DNA from 2 places in the Marinobacterium marisflavi genome. Region 1 is predicted to be linked to the other one. Evidence: predicted binding sites of a transcription regulator. Region 1 holds the regulator's gene; the other holds the start of a gene.
The links. Region 1 encodes sigma-54, which starts transcription at its own class of promoters, with help from an activator protein. Its sites were predicted from a motif close to TGGCACNNNNNTTGCTNT; they were not measured.
Positions count from the first base shown of each region.

Region 2: the regulator sigma-54 is predicted to act here: its motif matches at 2,000-2,017, upstream of AC1WNR_RS12800 (nitrate- and nitrite sensing domain-containing protein).

Region 1 is NZ_OZ457898.1:1,084,201-1,087,847, reverse strand. Features, by position in the region: gene lptC (LPS export ABC transporter periplasmic protein LptC) at 1-241, shown strand, start outside; gene lptA (lipopolysaccharide transport periplasmic protein LptA) at 219-734, shown strand; gene lptB (LPS export ABC transporter ATP-binding protein) at 731-1,456, shown strand; gene AC1WNR_RS05355 (RNA polymerase factor sigma-54) at 1,489-3,048, shown strand; gene hpf (ribosome hibernation-promoting factor, HPF/YfiA family) at 3,106-3,396, shown strand; gene AC1WNR_RS05345 (PTS sugar transporter subunit IIA) at 3,412-3,647, shown strand, end outside.
Region 2 is NZ_OZ457898.1:2,595,812-2,599,458, forward strand. Features, by position in the region: gene nirB (nitrite reductase large subunit NirB) at 1-419, opposite strand, end outside; gene AC1WNR_RS12800 (nitrate- and nitrite sensing domain-containing protein) at 721-1,971, opposite strand; gene cobA (uroporphyrinogen-III C-methyltransferase) at 2,165-3,016, shown strand; gene AC1WNR_RS12810 (transglycosylase SLT domain-containing protein) at 3,125-3,647, opposite strand, start outside.

The DNA.
Region 1 (3,647 bases):
AGACCTTGCGGAACAGGTGGAGCTTCACCATAATCCAGAGACAGATCAGGCTGTTGCAATGTTCACGCCAAGCCTGACCTATTTCCCGAATAGCGAGCTGGCGGTCACTGAAGACCCTGTAGAGATCACCAGTAGCTCGGGTGAAACGCGGGCAATTGGTATGGAGTTTTATACTGCCGAGAACCGCATGGAACTGTTATCAACAGTAAGGGGCAACTATGTTGCAACTGAAAACCGTTAAACTCTCTACCGCTGCCCTTCTCGGCTGTTTGTGCGCCAGCAGTTTCGCACTTGAGAGCGATCGCGACCAGCCGATCTACGTGGCAGCTGACCGCGCCAGTATCGACGACAATACGGGCATCACTGTCTACACCGGCAATGTTGATATAACCCAAGGCAGCATGATCCTGCGAGGCGATCGCGTTGAGTTGCGTCGTGATGCCGAAGGCAATGTGGATCAGATCATCTCAGATGGCACACCTGCCTATTTTGAGCAGCAGCCCTCTGAGGAGCAGGCCGTCACCGTCGCGACGGGCGATAAGCTCGATTACGGGGTCGGCACGCAGTTACTGAAGATTATCGGTGACGCCAAGGTAACCCAGGCCGGCGATGAGTTTACCGGTGCTCGTATCAATTACGATATGCAGAAAGCTCTGGTAGACGCCTTCAGTGACAGCAAATCCGACAAACGTGTTCGCATGGTCATTCAGCCACGCAGTGATTCGGGTTCATGATCAGACTGGAAGCTAACGCTCTGGCTAAAGCTTACCGCGGCCGTGAAGTGATCAAAGATGTCTCACTCAGCGTTGAGCAAGGCGAGATTATCGGGCTGCTTGGTCCCAATGGTGCTGGGAAAACCACCTGTTTCTACATGATCGTCGGTCTAATTTCTGCTGATCGAGGTGCCATACGACTCCAGCAGGATGACATCACTCGCCTACCCATACATCAGCGCGCCCGCTTGGGCGTCGGCTATCTGCCACAAGAAGCTTCCGTGTTTCGCAAGCTAAGTGTCTACGATAATCTAATGGCCATTCTGGAGACACGCAAAGATCTGACTCAGGCGCAGCGTGAAGAGAAGGCTCAAGCACTACTTGAAGAGTTCCATATCACCCATATACGCGACTCCAAAGGGATGGTGCTCTCTGGCGGTGAACGCCGACGTGTGGAGATAGCCCGTGCGTTGGCCAATGATCCGAAATTTATCTTACTAGATGAACCTTTTGCCGGCGTCGATCCAATTTCAGTCAGCGACATAAAACAGACAATTCGCCACCTGAAAGATCGCGGCATCGGTGTACTAATTACCGACCACAACGTGCGCGAGACTCTCGATATCTGTGAACGCGCCTATATTGTAAGTGAGGGACGCATTCTCGCTGAGGGCAACGCTGAGGCGATATTAGCCAATCCGCAGGTGCGTCAGGCATATTTAGGGGACGAGTTTAGGCTGTAATTGTCCTGGCTCGTTTAAGTGAATAAAGAATTATGAAACAGTCTCTTCAGCTAAAAATAGGCCAGTCATTAACGATGACGCCTCAGCTTCAGCAAGCGATCCGCCTGCTGCAGCTCTCCACACTGGAGCTACAGACTGAGATACAGAATGCGCTTGAATCCAATCCGCTGCTTGAAGTAGCTGAGGAGGATGAGGGCGACGTCCAAACGAATTCCAGCGAATCAGAATCAGTAGCCAGCAGTGACTCTGCCGAAGTCAGTACGCAAGCCAGTGACGAAATTGACTCCTCCGCAGAGAGCGAGCTGAGCAGCAATGACTGGGATGATCAGCCGGACTCTAGTCAAACCGATAGCGACTGGAATGAGGGGATACCCGATGAGCTGGCGACAGATAGCTCATGGGACGACACTTACCAAACCAGCACCACCACAAGCACGGCAACGCGCGACGATGACTGGACGCCCGGCGATAACGACACGCTGCAAGACACGCTGCAAGATCACCTAAGCTGGCAGCTCAACTTGACTCGTATGAGCGAGTTGGATCGTTTTATCGCTGAGGCTTTCATTGATGCTATCGACGGCGACGGCTACCTGACAACCGACTGCGGCGATATTCTGCTGCAGTGTCAGGAGCAGTACCCTGAAGAGTTCATGGATGTCGAGATGGACGAAGTCGAGGCGGTGTTGCACCGACTACAGCAGTTCGACCCTCCTGGGGTCGCTGCACGCGACCTGAGCGAGTGCCTGACGATTCAGCTCAAACAGCTCTCTCCTGATACCCCTCTGCGCCCAGAGGCGTTGAGATTGTGCCGTGATTATCTGGCGCTTTTGGGCAACCGCGACTATAAATCAATTATGCGTCGGATGCGGATTAAGGAAGATAGCCTTCAAGCCGTTATTGAACTAATTCAAACACTTAACCCACACCCCGGCTCGATTATCACCGAGAATGCGGCCGAGTATGTCATTCCTGATGTGCTGGTACGTAAAGTACAAGGGGATTGGGTGGTCAGCTTAAATAGCGAAGTGTCGCCAGAACTCCGAATCAACGATCAGTATGCGGACTTGATCAAGCGCGGTGATACCAGCGCACAGAACCAGTACCTACGCGATAACCTTCAAGAGGCGCGTTGGTTCCTGAAGAGTTTACAGAGTCGTAACGAAACCCTGCTGAAAGTCGCCTCACAGATTGTTGCCAAACAGATCGGCTTCTTGGAGCGCGGTGATGAGGGGATGGTACCGCTGGTTTTGCATGACATCGCTGAGGCGGTAGAGATGCACGAATCAACGATCTCACGTGTCACTACGCAGAAGTACATGCATACGCCACGCGGCGTCTTCGAACTGAAGTACTTCTTCTCTAGCCACATCAGCACAGTCGATGGCGGTTCGGCTTCATCGACAGCCATCCGCGCTGTCATCCGTAAGCTGGTCGATGATGAAGATAGCCGTAAGCCCCTGAGCGATAGCAAGATAGCCAAAATACTTGAAGATCAAGGTTTCAATGTAGCCAGACGGACAATTGCAAAGTATCGTGAGGTATTGAACATACCACCGTCAAATGAACGCAAACGACTGGTTTCGCAATAGATTTTTTGAGGCAGGGCGGGCCTCTACCCTATTCCGCCCGGTACGAGGAGAAGTCATATGCAAATTAACATCACCGGACATCATGTAGAGCTGACTGAAAGCATGAGCGAATACGTGCGTACCAAATTTGACAAACTAGAGCGCCACTTCGACAACATCCAGAGTGCTCAGGTTACCCTTAGCGTGGAGAAGCAGGGTCAGAAAGCTGAGGCCGATATTCATTTGGCCGGCGGTCAGGTTGTCGCCTCACATGAGCACGATGATATGTATGCCGCGATTGATGCGATGGTGGACAAACTTGACCGCCAGATCATCAAGCACAAAGAGAAAATGAAATCACACAAATAAGTGAAGTAATAGACAATGCAACTTGGAGAACTGCTAATCAGTTCAGCGACCCAACAGGGTGCTGACATTGCTAGCAAAAAGCGTGTCTTAGAGGTGGCCAGCGAGATGCTGGCCACTTCCGTTAATGGCACCGATGCTGACACTATTTTTTCTGGACTACTTAACCGCGAACGCTTAGGCAGCACAGGCCTAGGGTCAGGGGTTGGGATTCCCCACTGTCGCATTGCCGGAGCCGACAAACCGGCTGCTGC
Region 2 (3,647 bases), 1.5 Mb from region 1:
TCGGCGGCTGCAGTAATCTTTTCGAGATCATCGATAGTGCGATAAACGAAGGTATTCTCGCGATCATTGCCGATAATGGGTGGCACGAAAGGGTAAGAACCTGTGGCCAATACCAACTGATCGTACTCCACCGTAACTCCAGCCGATGATTTCACCGTTTTGGCGACCGTATCGATGCTTTCAACCGCATCGTTGAGATAGAGTTTCACGCCACGCTCTTGGTATGTCGCAGCATCTGCCAGCATCAGTTGCGAAGCGCTTTTAGTCTGAAAGTACTCAGAGAGATGCACGCGATCATAGGCGGGTAAGGCTTCAGCGCCGAACACGCTTAACTCAATCTGACCGGGCGCAGCCCGATCTAACAAAGCCTCAACGAAGTGGTGACCCACCATACCGTTTCCGACGACTACTACTCTCATACTGCACCTCTTACTTTGCGAAAAAAAAACGCCCACAGAAGCTGACTCTCATCAGTCTCTGTGGACGCCTTTGTCCGGGGCCCGAGTTCAACGGGCTATGTCATTTAGGTTTCGCTTCGCTGCTCACCTATTTACCTAATAGCCTCGATTTAGCAACGCTCGTGCCAGACCAACCTAAACCCCTGTATCTACTGCATTTTCATCAGTTAAGCGCTTTTTTAACTTACGAGAGTTGCCGCATTTCTGCTCCAGTTTGCGCCGCTAAATCGCTCACTTGCACCAGAGTAGTGCAATTGGATTTTTACTTTTCCACCTGTTTTGCCATGGCCTCCAGCACTCTCGCCGCCACATCCGCGACCGAACGACCTGAGCCCATCGCACTTTTCTGCAACTGACGATATGCAGCATCGTCGTCGAGCTTCATCTGCTGTTTGAGAATCTCTTTTGCTCGCTCGATCAGCTTACGCTCCTGCAGAGCTGTGCGCGCCCGCGTCAAATCGACCTGCAGTTGCTGGATCTGAGCGTTCTGTTCGCTAATAAGCTGATAGAGCGACCCTTGGGTACCAACAATCGCCGCATCATTGGCTGATGTCTGTGACAACGGATCTACAGGTTTACTCGGGATCAGCTCTTGCAGATGCCTCTCAATCTTCACTTTAGAGCGTTGCGCATCATCGATCTGCATCCGGCACTCGGCGTCAAGTAGCTGAATCGCTTTTGCCTCAAGCAAGGCTAACTGATCAATATACTCCGTTGCTTTGTCATACCAGGCCTCTGCAATTGCCGGATCGATACTCTGCCCCTTGCACAGTTGCGTGCGCAGCCCTCGCAGTTGTGTCATCTCACTAAAAAGCGAGCTAGCCTCTATCTGCTGCCAACTGGTAAGCAGCTCTTGGGCAGCACTTTGCTGAAAAATTGCGATCATCTGAGCCGTGTCAGATTGATTGCGCGCTAAGCGCTGGCACAACCGCTCTACGAAATTACCGCGGGCAAAACCAATCGCTGTCCAGGCGCGCTCCTGACCCGCTAGCTCCTTCACCTGAATTAGATGAACCAGAGCGATCATTGCACGGGCGGTTTTGGGCTCCCGAGCGGTTTCGGCTAGATCGAAGATCAGTGTCAGTATTTGTTGGATGAGGTGGTTATACCCCAGCGTAGCGTCGAGTGGCTGTAGCTTCATCGCCTGAATTTCAGTGCGGTGATGCGCCAGCGTGGATAGAGATAGCATCAACTGAGCTAGCGATGCCAAAAGCTTGGGCTCCTTCGCTAGTCTGCCCGAGTCAGTTGAATCCGAAATTTGCGCGCAGAACCGCTCCAACTCCTTATCAGCCAGTTTCAACTGAGCCTCGCGCTCCGCCCGCTTACGCGCGCCTTCACTAACCAACCAGATATTAGTCAGTCCACGTTCGCGCTGCAGTTGATGAATCAGGTTACAGGCGGCGCTAAGCCACTCCAAGTTAGACTCAAGCTCTTTCAGATTGGCAATTGCCGCATCCTTTGCAGCCAGAAGGTGCTGTTCAGCAGAGTTTAGATATCCGTTCATGTCAGCCATTTAAGTTCTATCGTCGAATAGTGCATCCACTGCAAAGCACGTTCCAACATCAATGCTGTTTTCAGTTTCGGCACGCCCTTTGCTAACACAGTAGTAACAATCTATTTAGGTGTTCAGCTGGCAAAGCTGAACATCGGGCAATGAAGCCCAGCACTCCCTAACGGAGCGCTGGGCTTTTTTATTGGAGTTTCCCATGTCAGCACTCAGTCTGAATCGCTACGCACGCACCCTGAATGATTCCAACAAATCTGCACGAAACACGCTTTTTAGCGGATTTAAACGCCTATTTAGCAACAAATCGGGGCGCGTAGATCTGGTGGGTGCAGGTCCTGGCGATCCGGAGTTGCTCACACGTAAAGCTTGGCGCTTAATGCTGGAGGCCGATGTTATCGTCTACGATGCCCTCGTCAGCCAGGCAATGTTAGCCGAGCTTCCGGACTCTATTCGGCAGATATATGTCGGTAAGCGAGCGGGGCAACACTCATCCAGTCAGGCTGAAATCTGCACCCTTATAGTGCACCTGGCAAAGCAGGGCCATAAAGTAGTGCGCCTCAAAGGCGGTGACCCACTGGTTTTTGGCCGCCTAGGTGAGGAGTTAGATGCGCTTTTGGCAGCTGACATCCCCTACTCCGTTGTTCCAGGCATCACATCGGCATCTGGAACTGCAGCTAACCTGGGTTTCTCACTTACAGAGCGGGAGATTGCCCCGCGCCTTCGCTTGGTAACAGCCCAATTTAGCCGCGAGAGAACTCACAACTGGCGGGAGCTGGCTCAATCTGGCGAAACGCTTGTCTTCTATATGGGGCTCTCAAAGGTGGCACAGATCAGCGCAGGCCTACTGGGGGCCGGCCTGCCAAGCGAGCATCCGGTTTTGCTGGTAGAGAACGGTACACTGCCGGAACAGCGTACGGTAAAGACCTCTCTCGCACAAATGGCCCAGGCTGTGGAGAAGCACCAGCTTAAAGCACCGACACTCATCTACATTGGCGAGGTGGTAAATCAGCGCCCGCTTCTCACAGACAAGACGACGGTAATCGCTCAGTAAACTGAGTTCTGGATGATTCGCCTGTAGGAGCGCACTTAACGTGCACGATTGTTGCTCTCGGTCTCTCATCGCGCAGCAAGCTGCGCTCATAAACGGGATTGGAACTGCCTAAAAAGGCCACCACCAAGATGAGGAGCCCAGGCTGCTTTTACAGTTTTTCAACTGTGCGCCGTACATCTGCGCGTTGCGCTCAACCTTTTTCGCCACACCAATCAACCACTGCTTCTTGTTGTAGCTCTTCTTTTTCCAGCCGCCGTGGCCCTCATGATAGGCCAGATATTGGTTATAGGCATCCCACTTGGAGATTCCCAGCGTGCGCTGCGAAATACTTGTGTACCAACCCATAAAATCGACTGCATCTGCGTAATTCTCGCGACTAGCAAACCAGCGACCGGTCTTATCCTTGTACCAATCCCAGGTGCTATCTTTAACCTGCGCGTAGCCGTAGGCGCTGGAGATACGCCACCACATCGGGATACCCAAGAGTGTATCGCGTGGCGGAGCGGCATCATGCTTGAAGCTGGACTCCTGGCGCATGATGGCTAGCTGAACCTGAATGGGTAGCCCGTAACGCTTCTCCACATCCAGTGAAGCATCAAACCAGTCTGGCTTCTCCTGGAAGATATAGCAG